3 regions of the Anaerostipes sp. Marseille-Q3525 genome follow, and region 3 is predicted to be linked to each of the others. Evidence: predicted binding sites of a transcription regulator. Region 3 holds the regulator's gene; each other region holds the start of a gene.

Evidence for each region. The regulator HrcA, encoded in region 3, represses chaperone genes, less so after heat shock. The targets are predictions, from matches to a motif close to TGTTAGCACTCNNNNNNNNNGAGTGCTAACA.
Region 1: KE503_RS09960 (co-chaperone GroES) is a predicted target of HrcA. The motif match lies at 1,713-1,743, and genes of this name have one in related genera.
Region 2: clpB (ATP-dependent chaperone ClpB) is a predicted target of HrcA. The motif match lies at 2,639-2,669, and genes of this name have one in related genera.

What each region holds. Positions count from the first base shown of each region.
Region 1 is NZ_JAGTTT010000020.1:27,615-32,665, forward strand. It holds gene KE503_RS09945 (glutamine--tRNA ligase/YqeY domain fusion protein) at 1-665, shown strand, start outside; gene KE503_RS09950 (PTS sugar transporter subunit IIA) at 732-1,139, shown strand; gene KE503_RS09955 (PTS sugar transporter subunit IIB) at 1,136-1,621, shown strand; gene KE503_RS09960 (co-chaperone GroES) at 1,792-2,064, shown strand; gene groL (chaperonin GroEL) at 2,119-3,744, shown strand; gene KE503_RS09970 (iron-containing alcohol dehydrogenase) at 4,090-5,051, shown strand, end outside.
Region 2 is NZ_JAGTTT010000002.1:188,134-193,184, reverse strand. It holds gene clpB (ATP-dependent chaperone ClpB) at 1-2,555, opposite strand, end outside; gene KE503_RS02165 (ribokinase) at 2,771-3,670, opposite strand; gene KE503_RS02160 (L-lactate dehydrogenase) at 3,749-4,696, opposite strand; gene KE503_RS02155 (sensor histidine kinase) at 4,836-5,051, opposite strand, start outside.
Region 3 is NZ_JAGTTT010000015.1:30,360-35,410, forward strand. It holds gene dnaJ (molecular chaperone DnaJ) at 1-483, opposite strand, end outside; gene dnaK (molecular chaperone DnaK) at 508-2,367, opposite strand; gene grpE (nucleotide exchange factor GrpE) at 2,418-3,029, opposite strand; gene hrcA (heat-inducible transcriptional repressor HrcA) at 3,004-4,038, opposite strand; gene KE503_RS08520 (hypothetical protein) at 4,201-4,503, shown strand; gene KE503_RS08525 (DeoR/GlpR family DNA-binding transcription regulator) at 4,600-5,051, opposite strand, start outside.

The DNA of each region.
Region 1 (5,051 bases), on a different contig from region 3:
ATGACCTTAAATTAAAACGTCCACGTATGGCAGCTATTTTGGATCCGATCAAACTTGTGATCACAAATTATCCGGAAGGTGAAGGAGAGCTTGTAGATGTTCCGAATAATCAGGAAAATGAAGAGATGGGAACAAGACAGGTACCATTTTCAAGAGAATTATATATTGAACGTGAAGACTTCAAAATTGAGAAGCCTAAAAAGTATCGTCGTTTATACGTAGGAAATGAAGTTCGTTTAATGAATGCATATTTTGTGACATGTACAGGATATGATGTAGATGAGGATGGTAACGTTACATGTGTATATGCAACATATGATCCAGAATCCAGAGGAGGAAACAGCCCTGATGGAAGAAAAGTTCGTGGAACAATCCACTGGGTATCAGCTAAAACTGCGAAAAAGGCAGAAATTCGTCTATATGAAAACATTGTAGATGAAGAAAAAGGCGTATATAATGAAGATGGAAGTATTAATGTAAATCCTAATTCATTAACTGTGATCAAAGAAGCATATGTTGAGCCAGAATTAGAGAAGTACGATAAAGGAGACAGCTTCCAGTTTATGAGAACAGGATATTTCTGTTTAGATTCTAAAGATTCTACTAAAGAACATATGGTATTTAATAGAATCGTAAGCTTAAAGAGCTCTTATAAACCAAACTAATATACGAAGCCTGTTATGAAAGATTTCAAGACAGGAGCAGTGGATGAGAAAAAGAGAGGAAATTAAATGAAGGTAATCGTGGTATCTCATGGAAGTTACGCCAGAGGACTAGTGGATACAGTACAGATGATCGCAGGGAAACAGGAAAACCTGGAAGCATTTGGACTGGAGCCGGAAGAATCTGTGGATACTTTAAAAGAGAAGATCAGACAAAGTATTGAACAGGCATCACAGGAAGAAGAGATTCTGATCCTCACAGATATTTTTTATGGAAGTCCGTTTAATACAGTTATTTCATTAATGCCAGAGTATGATCTTTACCACGTTACTGGAATTAATCTTCCATTGATGATGGAAGTCATTATGGGAAGAATTTCGGGAAAGCATGCGGAAGAAATCTGTAAAGAACTTCTTAAGGCAGCACCGGATACAGTACGGGATGTACGTGAATTATATAAGGAGGTAGAAAAATGAAGAAAATAGTACTGGCAAGAGTCGATGACAGACTCATACATACAGAGATTTTAACATTATGGGTGCCAGAAGTACGTGCAAACAGAATCCTTATTGTTGATGATATCGTTGCGAAAGATAAATTTCGAAGCAAGGTGATCAAAGAGATGGCACCAGATGGTCTTATCATTCACGTTTATGGAATTGACCGTGCAGTTGAAAAGTTAAAAGAACCACCATCATTTGATGGGGAACGAGTGATCGTGATCGCTGAATCACCAATAGTGTTTGAAGAACTGATGAAATGCGGAATCAGGATCACACAGCTTAATATTGGAGGTATGGGAATTCGAGGGGAACGAAAAACTGTGGCAAGAAGGATCGCATGCGATGACAGAGAAATGGAATCTATCCAACAGATGATTCGAAAAGGCGTCCACGTATATTTCCAGACGATTCCGAAAAAAAGCTGGGAAGAAGCGAAAAAATATATACAGGAATAAATACAAATACAAAAGAATGCAATCTCATTTAAAAAAAATTATAAAAAAAGGGTTGCATTTTTTTTACGCAGTGTTATACTTAAGAACATAGAGTTAGCACTCGATATGAGTGAGTGCTAACAATCGAAAATAAAAACAATTTTCTAATATATTTAGGAGGTAATATTATTATGAAGTTAACACCATTAGGAGATAGAGTTGTATTAAAACAGTTGGAAGCAGAAACAAAGACAAAATCAGGAATCGTCCTTACAACAGCAACACAGGAAAAACCTCAGGAAGCAGAAGTTATCGCAGTAGGACCTGGAACAGAAGATGTAAAGATGGAAGTTTCTGTAGGACAGAAAGTTATCTATTCTAAATATGCTGGAACAGAAGTGAAATTAGAAGATGAAGAATATATTATTGTAAAACAGAATGATATTTTAGCAGTTGTAGAATAATCAGATTGCAGAATCATTTTATTGCAGAATCATTTAGTCGGAGGTAATAAGATCATGGCAAAAGAAATTAAATACGGAATTGAAGCAAGAAAAGCTCTGGAAGCTGGAGTTAATCAGTTAGCAGATACAGTAAGAGTAACAATCGGACCAAAAGGACGTAACGTAGTATTAGATAAATCATTTGGTACACCACTGATCACAAATGATGGTGTAACAATTGCAAAAGAGATTGAATTAGAAGACCCATTTGAAAACATGGGAGCACAGGTTGTCAAAGAAGTAGCAACTAAGACAAATGATGTTGCTGGAGATGGTACAACAACAGCTACAGTACTTGCACAGGCAATGATCAACGAAGGAATGAAGAACTTAGCAGCAGGAGCTAACCCAATCATCCTTCGTAAAGGAATGAAAAAAGCTACAGAAGCAGCCGTTGAAGCAATCGCTGAGATGAGCAGCAAAGTTACAGGAAGAGATCAGATCGCGAAAGTAGCAGCAATTTCTGCAGCAGACGAAGAAGTTGGAGAATTAGTAGCAGATGCTATGGAAAAGGTATCTAACGACGGAGTTATCACAATTGAAGAATCTAAGACAATGAAGACAGAATTAGATTTAGTAGAAGGTATGCAGTTTGATCGTGGATACTTATCCGCATACTTCTCAACAGATATGGAGAAAATGGTTGCAGAATTAGATGATCCATATATCCTGATCACAGACAAGAAGATTTCTAACATTCAGGAAATTCTTCCATTATTAGAGCAGATCGTACAGAATGGTAAGAAATTACTGATCATCGCAGAAGATGTTGAAGGTGAAGCATTAACAACACTGATCGTAAACAAATTACGTGGAACATTCTCTGTATGTGCAGTCAAAGCACCTGGATATGGAGACAGAAGAAAAGCAATGCTTGAAGATATCGCTATCTTAACAGGTGGTACAGTGATCTCTGAAGAAGTAGGAATGGAATTAAAAGATGCAACAATCGATCAGTTAGGTCGTGCAAAATCTGTAAGAGTTGAAAAAGAAAATACAGTCATCGTAGATGGTGAAGGAGAAAAAGATGCGATCCAGGCACGTATCGCACAGATCAAAGGACAGATCGAAGAAACAACATCTGAATTTGATAAAGAAAAATTACAGGAAAGATTAGCTAAATTATCTGGTGGAGTTGCCGTTGTTCGTGTTGGAGCAGCAACAGAAACAGAAATGAAAGAAAGCAAATTAAGACTGGAAGATGCCTTAGCAGCAACAAAAGCCGCAGTAGAAGAAGGAATCATCTTCGGTGGAGGATCTGCTTATATTCACGCATCTAAGAAAGCAGCAGAGAAAGTAGCAGACTTAGAAGGAGACGAAAAGACAGGAGCAAACATCATCCTGAAAGCCTTAGAAGCACCATTATTCCAGATTGCAGTCAATGCAGGTCTTGAAGGAGCTGTTATCGTAAATAAAGTAAAAGAAGCAGAAATTGGAAAAGGATTCGATGCATTACATGGAGAATATGTAGACATGGTAGAAGCAGGAATCATTGACCCAGCTAAAGTAACAAGAAGTGCATTACAGAATGCAACATCTGTAGCATCTACACTGTTAACAACAGAATCTGTTGTTGCTAATATTAAAGAAGATGCACCAGCAATGCCAGCAGGAGCTCCAGCTGGAATGGGAATGATGTAGTTGAGTGGACGTCTACAGGGAGCAAAGCGACTCAAAGACTAAAATATATCCCCGGAAATTCGAAAGAATTTCTGGGGCTTTTTTATGCTTAAAACCGATACTCCTTCCCATCCTTCCAAACCACCCAATACTCTACATTCGCACAATCATCCACAATCGGAATGATCTTCCTCTGATCCAAAATTTCTTCAGGATAATCCAAGAGGAACACAGACAGATAAATGTTCAGTAAAGAAAGGAGTGGGATATAAACCAGTTCCATGATACTCATTAGGAAAACCATGGAGGAATAAGGGAATATCTGCTATAATAAATATATACTAAAAATACGATAGGAGGCAGATTATGAACAATTTTACTTATTCTGTTCCAACAAAGATTCATTTTGGAAAAGGACAGATTTCACATCTTTATGAGCTTTCAGAAAGTGGAAACAAAGTGTTGTTATGCTATGGCGGTGGAAGTATCAAAAAAGCAGGAATTTATGATGAAGCCGTGAAGATTTTAAAAGAAGAAGACATCGAAATCTTTGAATTATCAGGAATTGCACCAAATCCAAAGATTGAATCTGTCAGAGAAGGTGTAAAACTCTGTAAAGAAAATGACATCGATATGGTACTTGCCATTGGAGGTGGATCTGTTATTGACTGTGCGAAAGTTGTAGCAGCAGGAGCCTGTTATGATGGAGATCCATGGGATCTTGTTATCACGCCAAGATGGATCAAAAAAGCATTGCCGATCTATAGTGTATTGACATTATCAGCGACAGGATCAGAGATGGACCCATTTGCGGTAATCTCAGATATGTCTAAGAATGAAAAATGGGGAACAGCAAGCGAACATATGAAACCAAAGATGTCAATTCTTGATCCAGAATATACCTACTCTGTATCAAAGAAACAGACAGCAGCAGGAACAGCAGATATGATCAGTCATATTTGTGAAAACTACTTTACCAATGTAAAGAATGCAGATGTTCAGGCAAGATTTGCGGAAGGACTGTTAAAGAATTGCTTTAAATACGGTCCAATCGCATTAGAAGAACCAGATAACTATGATGCAAGAGCGAATCTGATGTGGACAGCCAGTATGGCGATCAATGGAATTCTTTCTGACGGAGCGGAAGTTTCCTGGTGTGTTCATCCGATGGAACATGAATTAAGTGCTTTCTACGATATCACACATGGAGAAGGATTAGCAATCTTAACACCACACTGGATGGATTTTGCATTAAATGACGATACCGCATCTAAATTTGCGGACTATGCAAGAAATGTCTGGGATGTAGTAAATGATGATGATATGGC
Region 2 (5,051 bases), on a different contig from region 3:
TTCTCAACATCAATTAAGATTGTATCCTCAGCATCAACTCCATCACTTAAGATCAATCTTGCTGCCAGTGTCTCTACACTCTTCTGCAGATATCTCTTCAGTGGTCTTGCTCCATACATTGGTTCATAACCATGATCGGCAACATAGTTCTTGGCTGCTGGTGTTAATTCAACGCTTAATTCTTTGTCTGCTAATCGACGATTAAGGTCTTTGACCAGTAAATCAATGATATTTGTGATATTGGCTTTTGTTAATGGTTTGAACATAATCGTTTCGTCCAGACGGTTTAAGAATTCTGGTCTGAAATGATTCTTCAGGTCATTCATAACCATATCTTGTGCTTCTGGTTTGATATTGCCATCTTCATCGATTCCTTCTAGCAGATAAGAAGATCCGATATTAGATGTCATGATCAAGATCGTGTTCTTAAAATCTACTGTCTTACCTTTTGAATCTGTGATTCGTCCATCGTCTAATACCTGTAACAAGATATTAAATACATCTGGATGGGCTTTCTCGATCTCATCGAATAAGACAACGGAATAAGGTTTTCTTCTGACAGCTTCTGTTAACTGTCCTCCTTCTTCGTATCCAACATATCCCGGAGGCGCTCCGATCAATCTTGCCACGGAGTGTTTCTCCATGTATTCACTCATATCAATACGAACAATGTTCTGTTCATTATCAAATAAGCTTTCTGCCAGTGCTTTGGCAAGTTCTGTCTTACCTACACCAGTTGGCCCAAGGAATAAGAAAGAACCAATTGGTTTGCTTGGGTCCTTAATTCCGGCTTTAGAACGGATGATAGATTCTGTGACAAGTTCCACAGCTTCATCCTGTCCAACAACTCTTTCATGAAGGATCTTATCAAGATGTAAGGTCTTGTTTCTCTCACTTTCAGTAAGTTTCGCTACTGGAATTCCTGTCCAGCGGGAAATGATCTTGGCGATCTCATCTTCTGTGACAGATTCTCTTACCATAGAACGATCTTCTTTCGCTACACGTTCTTCTTCCTCTTCTAACTGTTTCTTCAATTCTGGCAAACGACCATACTGTAATTCAGCTGCTTTATTTAAGTCGTAATTTCTCTGGGCAATCTGAATCTCGCTGTTTACAGATTCAATCTCTTCTCTTAATTTGGAGACTTTCTCAACGGAAGCTTTCTCATTCTCCCATCTTGCTTTTCTTGCCTTGAAGTCTTCTCGCATCTCAGCAAGTTCTTTCTGTAATTCTTCCAGACGCTCTTTACTTAATCTGTCATCTTCTTTCTTAAGTGCTGCCTCCTCTATCTCCAGTTGCATGATCTTTCTCTGAACTTCATCAAGTTCTGCTGGCAGAGAGTTCATCTCTGTCTTGATCATAGCACATGCTTCGTCAACTAAGTCGATCGCCTTATCTGGTAAGAAACGATCTGTGATATAACGATTTGATAAAGTTGCTGCTGCTACCAGAGAACCATCTGTGATCTTAACACCGTGATATACTTCATATCTGTCTTTGATACCTCTTAAGATTGAGATCGTATCTTCTACAGTTGGCTGATCGACCATAACTGGCTGGAAACGACGTTCCAGTGCCTGGTCTTTCTCAATATACTGGCGATATTCATCTAAGGTTGTAGCACCGATGCAGTGTAACTCACCTCTGGCAAGCATTGGTTTTAACATATTTCCTGCATCCATAGCTCCATCTGTCTTACCTGCACCAACGATCGTATGAAGCTCGTCGATGAATAAGATGATCTGACCATCACTTTTCTTAACTTCTTCTAGTACCGCTTTCAAACGTTCTTCAAATTCACCACGATATTTTGCACCTGCTACCAAGGAACCCATATCCAGTGAGAAGATTGTCTTGTCCTTTAACTGATCTGGCACGTCACCGCGAACGATTCGCTGTGCTAATCCCTCAACAACGGCTGTCTTACCAACACCAGGTTCACCAATTAATACTGGGTTATTCTTTGTCTTTCTTGATAAGATACGAACCACGTTACGGATCTCACTGTCACGTCCGATGACTGGATCTAATTTCTGCTCTCTTGCTCTCTTTACAAGATCATATCCGTATTTTTCAAGGCTGTCGTATGTTTCTTCTGGATTATCACTTGTGACTTTCTGTCCGCCACGGATCTGTGATAAAACCTGTAAGAAACGATCTCTTGTGATTCCATATGCACGGAATAATTCTTTGATTGCTTTATTTGGATGTTTGATCATCGCAAGGAATAAATGTTCTACAGATACATATTCATCTTTCATGGCTTTCATCTCGTCTTCTCCGTGAAGAAGTACCTGATTGAGGTCATTGCTCATATATACCTGACCGCCGGATACTTTTGGTTTCTTATTCAGTAATTCCTGTACCTGACTTAAAAATGTCTCTTTGTTTATTCCCATTTTTTCAAGCAGGCTTGCGATCAAACTATCATCAATCGTAAGCAAGCTGTATAAGAAGTGTTCCTGATCTATTTCCTGATGTCCATGATCGTAGGCGATCTTCTCACACTGATTGACTGCCTCGATGGACTTCTGTGTAAATTTATTGATGTTCATACTCTTTCCTCCTTTACCAATGGGTATTTATCTATATTAAGATATCCATTTATCTTTTGTTCTATTCGTAATATAACATTCATTATTAGCACTGTCAAGAGGTGAGTGCTAATTTTTTTATTTTTTTCTTCTGCGCGTTATTATATAGTTAAGAAAACAAGGAAAAACAACAAAATTCTAAATTTCATCGTTCTTCCTTGTTATAACTATCTATCTTATTTATATTCTTCTACTTCTTCCAAAACAGGAATCGATGGTGCTGCCCCTTGTCTGGTAACTGCGATCGCAGATGCTTTCGATGCAATATCCATTGATTCTTTGATCGTCTTTCCATTTAAGATTCCTGCAATAAAATATCCTGTATAGGTATCTCCTGCTGCCGTTGTATCAATTGCTTTTACCTTGTAGATTGACTGTTCTACATATTCATCATCAGAAATACAAACAGACCCTTCACTTCCCAAAGTTAACACGATCGTTGCATCTTTAAATCTCTCATGTAACAGACTGGCAATATATTTTCCATCAATCTCTTCTGGCTTACCCATTTCAAGGATCTGCATTGCCTCGATCTCATTTAAAATAAAATAATCAATCTGGTCTAATGGAAGCTTCATGATCTTCTCATTCATCGGAGATGGATTTAAGATAATCTTCATTCCCTCTTCTTTAGCTTTCTCTACAATATATGAAAGTTCGTTGATCTCATTTTGGATCAGTAAATAATCTTCGTTTGTAAAATCTTTAAAGACTTCATCAACCTGTTCTTTTGTGATCGCCTGATTTGCTCCTCCAAATAAAACGATACAATTATCACCTTCATCGTCATTTTGTATGATCGCATTTCCTGTCCTTACATCGTCAAGAATTTTGACAAGATCCGTTTTCACTCCTGCTTCTTTCAACTGCTCCAGCAAAAACATTCCATCTGTACCGATCGCACCTGCCTGATATGTTTCAACCCCTGCACGTGCAAGTGCAATGGACTGGTTTAAACCTTTTCCACCTGTGTATACATTTAATTCTTTTGCTGACAGCGTTTCTCCTTTTTTCACAAAATGTGGGACAGAATATACATAATCAATATTTAATGAACCAAATGATAATATCTTCATATGAACCTCTCTTTCCAAAACTTAATACACTCAATATGATTTTACATCCTTCCGTCCACAAAATCTACTCTTTTAACATCATCTTTTTTTAATTCCAATCATTTGTTTTAGTATCCTGGCAGATTGCTTTAATTTCCTTTCTTCTTCCTCATTTAATTCGATCGGTACTTGTGTCTCAATTCCATTTTTTCCTACGATTGCTGGCATACTTAATACAATATCTTCAATTCCATGTGCCCCATGCATCATGGTTGAGACAGGAAGAATTGCTTTTTCGTCTTTTAAGATCACTTCGCAGATACGTTTTACTGACATTGCGATTCCATAGTACGTTGCTTTTTTTCTCTTGATGATCTTATATGCACTTTCTTTTACATTATCTGCAATTGCTTTCATTGCCTCTTCATGGTCATAATGTCCCCGCATCTCGCAAAAATCATTGACTGGGATTCCTGATACATTAACACTGCTCCATGCCGCGATCTCGCTGTCTCCGTGTTCTCCTATAATAAATGCCTGAACACTTCTACTGTCTACATCAAGATGTTCCCCTAACAGATAGCGAAATCTCGCTGAATCAAGAACTGTTCCAGACCCGATCACACGATTTTCCTCAAATCCACTGATCTTGATCGCTGTATATGTCAATATATCAACAGGATTTGATACGATCAGAAGAATTCCTTCATAATCCCTGTTTGAAATCTCTGGTATGATTTCTTCAAAGATTTTCTTATTTTTCTTCACAAGATCAAGTCTTGTTTCTCCTTCTTTCTGATTCGCACCGGCAGTAATTATAATGACCGCAGCATCCATCATATCGTTATAGTTTCCGGCATATATCTTCATTCTTCCAGCAAATGGTGTTCCATGTGTAATATCCATTGCTTCTCCTTCTGCTTTATCTTTGTCCACATCCTGCAGAACAATTTCTGAAAACAATCCACTTTGCATCAGGCAAAATGCAGTTGCACTTCCTACAAAACCACAGCCTATGATCGCAGCTTTTCTTTGATTTAATTGCATTTTATATTGTCTCCTTTTTTCTTTTTAGTATTTTTCTTATTTTATGATTTATGCAGAAAATTTAATGTAATATGTATGGAGCATGACAAAAAAAGAGATAAGAATAAACATTTATTCTTACCTCTTTTCTAGACTATCGTTACAGATCAGATTTTTGTTTTGGAAATATGATAGTGATCTTCGTTCCTTTTCCAAGCTCACTATCAACTTCCATCTCAGCATTATGGAATTTTGCTCCATGTTTTACAATGGAAAGTCCTAATCCTGAACCTTTCTTCTGATTTGAATGGCTCTTATCAACTCTGTAAAAACGTTCAAATATACGGTCAAGATCTTCTTTTGGAATACCGATTCC
Region 3 (5,051 bases):
GGTTCCATGACATGTAGTACATTCATCTTTTAATGTAATTTCTATCTTCTTTGATGTACCAAATACTGCTTCTTCAAATGTTACATGGATTCTTGCGCGAACATGTGCTCCCTGTGTTGGACGGTTTGCCTGTCTGGCCCCGCCACGGCTTCCTCCACCGAACATACCGCCGAAAATATCTCCAAAGATATCTCCCATATCACCACCGAAGTCAAAACCGCCAAATCCGCCGCCATTAAATCCACCAGCACCCTGCTCAAAGGCAGCATGACCATATTGGTCATACTGCGCTTTCTTTTCAGAGTCGCTTAATATTTCATAAGCTTCTGTTACTTCTTTAAATTTGGCTTCTGCTTCTTTATCTCCAGGATTCGTATCTGGATGATATTTCTTGGCGAGTTTTCGGTAGGCTTTTTTTATTTCTGATGCTGAGGCATTGCGGTCAATTCCCAACACCTCATAGTAATCTCTTTTTTCCGCCATTTTTAGTCTACCTTCTCTTTAAAATTATACTTCTTTGTAGTCACCATCTACAACATCATCATTTGCTGCTCCCTGATTAGCTCCAGCATCTGCTGCTCCCTGAGCTCCCTGCTGAGCCTGTGCTGCTGCTTCATACATCTTAGTAAATAAATTCTGAGCACTTGTCATCAGTTTGTCTTTCTTAGCTTTCAGATCTTCAACCTGAGCATCTGTCATTTCCTGATCTTTTGTAGATTCTACAAGATCTTTTAATTCTTTTAAGTCAGCTTCTACTGCTGCTTTTTCTGTAGCATCTACTTTGTCTCCCGCTTCTTCTAATGCTTTCTCTGTCTGGAATACGATAGAATCAGCTTCGTTTCTTGCATCAATTGCTTCTTTACGTTTCTTATCTGCAGCTTCGAATTCAGCAGCTTCTTTTACAGCTTTATCGATATCTTCGTCAGACATGTTAGATCCAGCTGTAATCGTGATATGCTGTTCTTTTCCTGTTCCTAAGTCTTTTGCAGATACATTTACAATACCGTTTGCATCGATGTCGAATGTTACTTCGATCTGAGGCACTCCACGTCTTGCAGGTGCGATACCATCTAATCTGAATCTTCCTAAAGACTTGTTATCTCTAGCGAACTGTCTTTCACCCTGTACAACGTTGATATCTACAGCACTCTGGTTATCTTCTGCTGTTGAGAAGATCTGGCTCTTCTTTGTAGGGATTGTTGTATTTCTTTCGATCAGACGTGTTGCAACTCCACCCATTGTCTCGATAGACAGTGATAATGGTGTAACATCAAGAAGAAGTACATCACCGGCACCAGCATCTCCAGCTAATTTACCACCCTGGATAGATGCACCGATTGCTACACATTCGTCTGGGTTGATTCCCTTAAATGGTTCTTTTCCTGTTAACTGCTGTACTTTACTCTGTACGGCTGGGATACGTGTAGAACCACCAACTAATAATACTTTGCTTAATTCAGAAGCTGTCATTCCAGCATCATTTAATGCAGAATTTACAGGTCCTGCTGTTCTTTCTACTAAATGAGCTGTTAATTCATCGAATTTTGCTCTTGTAAGATTCATATCAAAATGTTTTGGTCCTTCAGCTGTTGCTGTGATGAATGGCAGGTTGATATTTGTTGTTGTTGCAGAAGATAATTCTTTCTTAGCTTTCTCTGCTGCTTCTTTTAATCTTTGCATTGCCATCTTATCTGTTGATAAGTCAACACCTTCCTGTTTCTTGAATTCATCTAACATATACTGTGTGATAACATTATCAAAGTCATCTCCACCTAATTTGTTATCTCCAGCTGTTGATAATACTTCGATGACACCATCACCGATCTCGATGATAGATACATCAAATGTACCACCACCTAAGTCGTATACCATGATTTTCTGTTCTTCTTCGTTATCAAGTCCATAAGACAATGCTGCTGCTGTTGGTTCGTTGATGATACGTTTTACTTCAAGTCCTGCGATCTTACCAGCATCTTTTGTTGCCTGACGCTGAGCATCGTTGAAATAAGCTGGAACAGTGATAACTGCTTCTGTTACTTTCTCTCCTAAGTAGTTTTCAGCATCTGATTTTAATTTCTGTAAGATCATTGCTGAAATTTCCTGTGGAGAATATGCTTTATCATCGATCTGAACTTTGTAATCTGTTCCCATATGACGTTTGATAGAAGCGATTGTTTTTTCGGCATTTGTAACTGCCTGACGTTTTGCAGGTTCACCGATCACACGTTCTCCTGTTTTTGTAAATGCTACTACAGATGGTGTTGTTCTCATACCTTCTGCATTTGTAATAACGGTTGGTTTTCCACCTTCCATAACTGCTACACAACTGTTTGTTGTTCCTAAGTCAATACCAATAATTTTACCCATGATCTATGTCCTCCTAAGATTTCTTCTTATTTCTATATATAATATAAATATTAGTTAGCTACTTTTACCATACTGTGGCGTAATACATTTTCTTTGTACATGTAACCTTTCTGTAATTCTTCTGCAACAATGTTCTCACCGAGATCATCATCTTCGACATGCATCACTGCATTGTGAAGATTTGCATCAAATTCTTTTCCTTGTGCATCCATTGGTGTTACTCCCAGATCCTCCATCACAGCTGTAAACTGTTTGTAGATCTGTTCGATTCCTTTAACGAATGCGGAATCTTTCTCATCTTCAGATACGGCTTCTAAGCCTCTCTCGAAGTTATCAATGACTGGCAGAAGTTTTTCTAAAACTCCCATCGCTCCCATATCATAACGCTGTGTGGCTTCTTTCGCTGTACGCTTTCTTGCGTTCTCAAATTCTGCCATCAGTCTCTGGTATTTGTCTTTCCAGTCTGCTACGGACGCTTCTAATTCTGCGATCTTGTCATCAGCGGTTGCTTCCTTTGTTTCTTTGGAAGTTTCCTCCTTTGTCTCTGTATCTTTTATATCTTCAGCAGTCTCTTCTGCATTCTTTACTTCTTCGTTGATGTTTTCGTTTTTCTTACTCATCACATCACTTCCTTTCTTAAGATTTGTCTTTAAAAATATCATCTAATTCCTCAGTGAGGTTCTTTAAAGTCTTAACGACTTTTTTGTAATCCATTCTCTTTGGTCCGATGATACCAACAGTACCTGTACCACCTTCTGCAAGTTCATAGGTTGCAGTTACGATACTGCAATCCTTCATATTCTTAACTGGAGATTCTTCTCCAATATAAACCTGAATTCCTGTGTGATTATCGGAATCTGATTCCAGTGTTGAATCAACCAACTGTGTCAAGGCTTTCTTCTCTACTAACGTATCAAGAAGCTCTGTTGCTGTATCCGGATTTCCAAGTTCCGGATATTTTAAGATATTGGTTGCTCCTCCTGTGTAGATTTCCATATGATCTGCATCATGGATCGCTTTGGCGATCTCTTCAAGAATCCGTTCTAACACATCCTGTCTAATTCCTGCCTGATCTCTCATCGTCTGAATCAGTGCGAGATTGATATCTTGTAAGGATAGTCCTTGTAAAAATGTATTAAGTAACACATTCAACTTCAGAACATCTTCATTAGAAAGCGGTTCTTCGACTTGGACCATCTTGTTCTTTACGATATTGCCTTGTGTGACGATTACTGCAAGCAGATGTTCATGGTCTACCTGAGACAGCTGTACAAACTTTAATGTCACATTCTGATAATGTGGAGAAGAAACCATCGTTGCATAATTCGTGCTACTTGCTAATACATTGGCAACCTGCTTTAATAAGACTTCCATCTTATCAACTCTCTGAATCAATGCCTGTTTCTCTTCGTGCTCATTGTCACGCTCACTCATCAGCTGGTCTACATAAAAACGATATCCTGCATCGGAAGGAATTCTTCCTGCGGATGTGTGAGGCTGTAAGATAAATCCCATATCTTCCAGATCTGCCATCTCATTACGAATCGTCGCAGAGCTTAGATTTAAATCCGGATGTTTTGCAATGGTTCTTGATCCTACCGGCTCACCGGTTTCAAGGTAATTGGCGATAATCGCTTTCAATATTAACTTCTTACGATCATTTAACTCCATATCTTCGCCTCCTGTTATTAGCACTCATTTATGTCGAGTGCTAACATCTATATTTAAAGTAGCACTTTCGCATTTTAATGTCAACCTTTTCTTTTACTTTTTTTGAAAATTTGTTCAATTTTTTTCTTCTTTGAATAGAATGTACAAAAGGAGGTACTTTTCATGCATAAAAATATGAACTTTAATATAGAACAAACACGGCTTAATAATACTTACCAAAGATTAAATTCTAACCATGATTTTCACAGATATTTAAATAATCAGAAAGATCAAACTCCTACTTACTGGTCCTTTTTAAAATTAAGAATTGGATTTTCTATTTTATTCTTATTTTTTATCGTTGCTTGTTCAAAATCACTGCATACCAAAGAAACCAAACAAATACAATCTGTTTTTTCTCAGATAAATGAAGTTGATCCTTATACCTCTTATATTTTAGAAAAATTGGATTTACATATACCCTGATATTCTTTAATTATAAAAGAAAACCCGAAACATCTGATCCTTAATCTATGTTCCGGGTTTTTGTATGATTTTATCTCTTTTTTCTTATTAATATATCTATCTTGGTACAATCTCTACCGTAATACCATTTTGCTCCAACACTTCTTTTGCTTCTGATGGAATCTGGTCATCGGTAAATACCATATCAATATCCTTAAATCTTGACTGCATGACAACTCCATGTTCTGAAAACTTACTAGAATCTGTCAGAATAATCGAATTCCTTGCAGAGCCCATCATACTCTTGGCAGCTTCTACTCTTAACATATCCCCACTAGTAAATCCTATTCCAGGAATATATCCATCTGTTCCCATAAACAGTTTATCTACATAAAAAGCTTCTGCACAGGTTTTTACTAATGGTCCAACCATAACTTCTGCTTCTTTCTGGTATTCTCCTCCAAGAACAATAACCTTTGTAACTCCACCCTCAGATTCTCTGATAAATCGTGCGATGTATGATGAATTTGTGATCACCGTAATATCTTTTTTCGTTTCAGAAAGTTGTT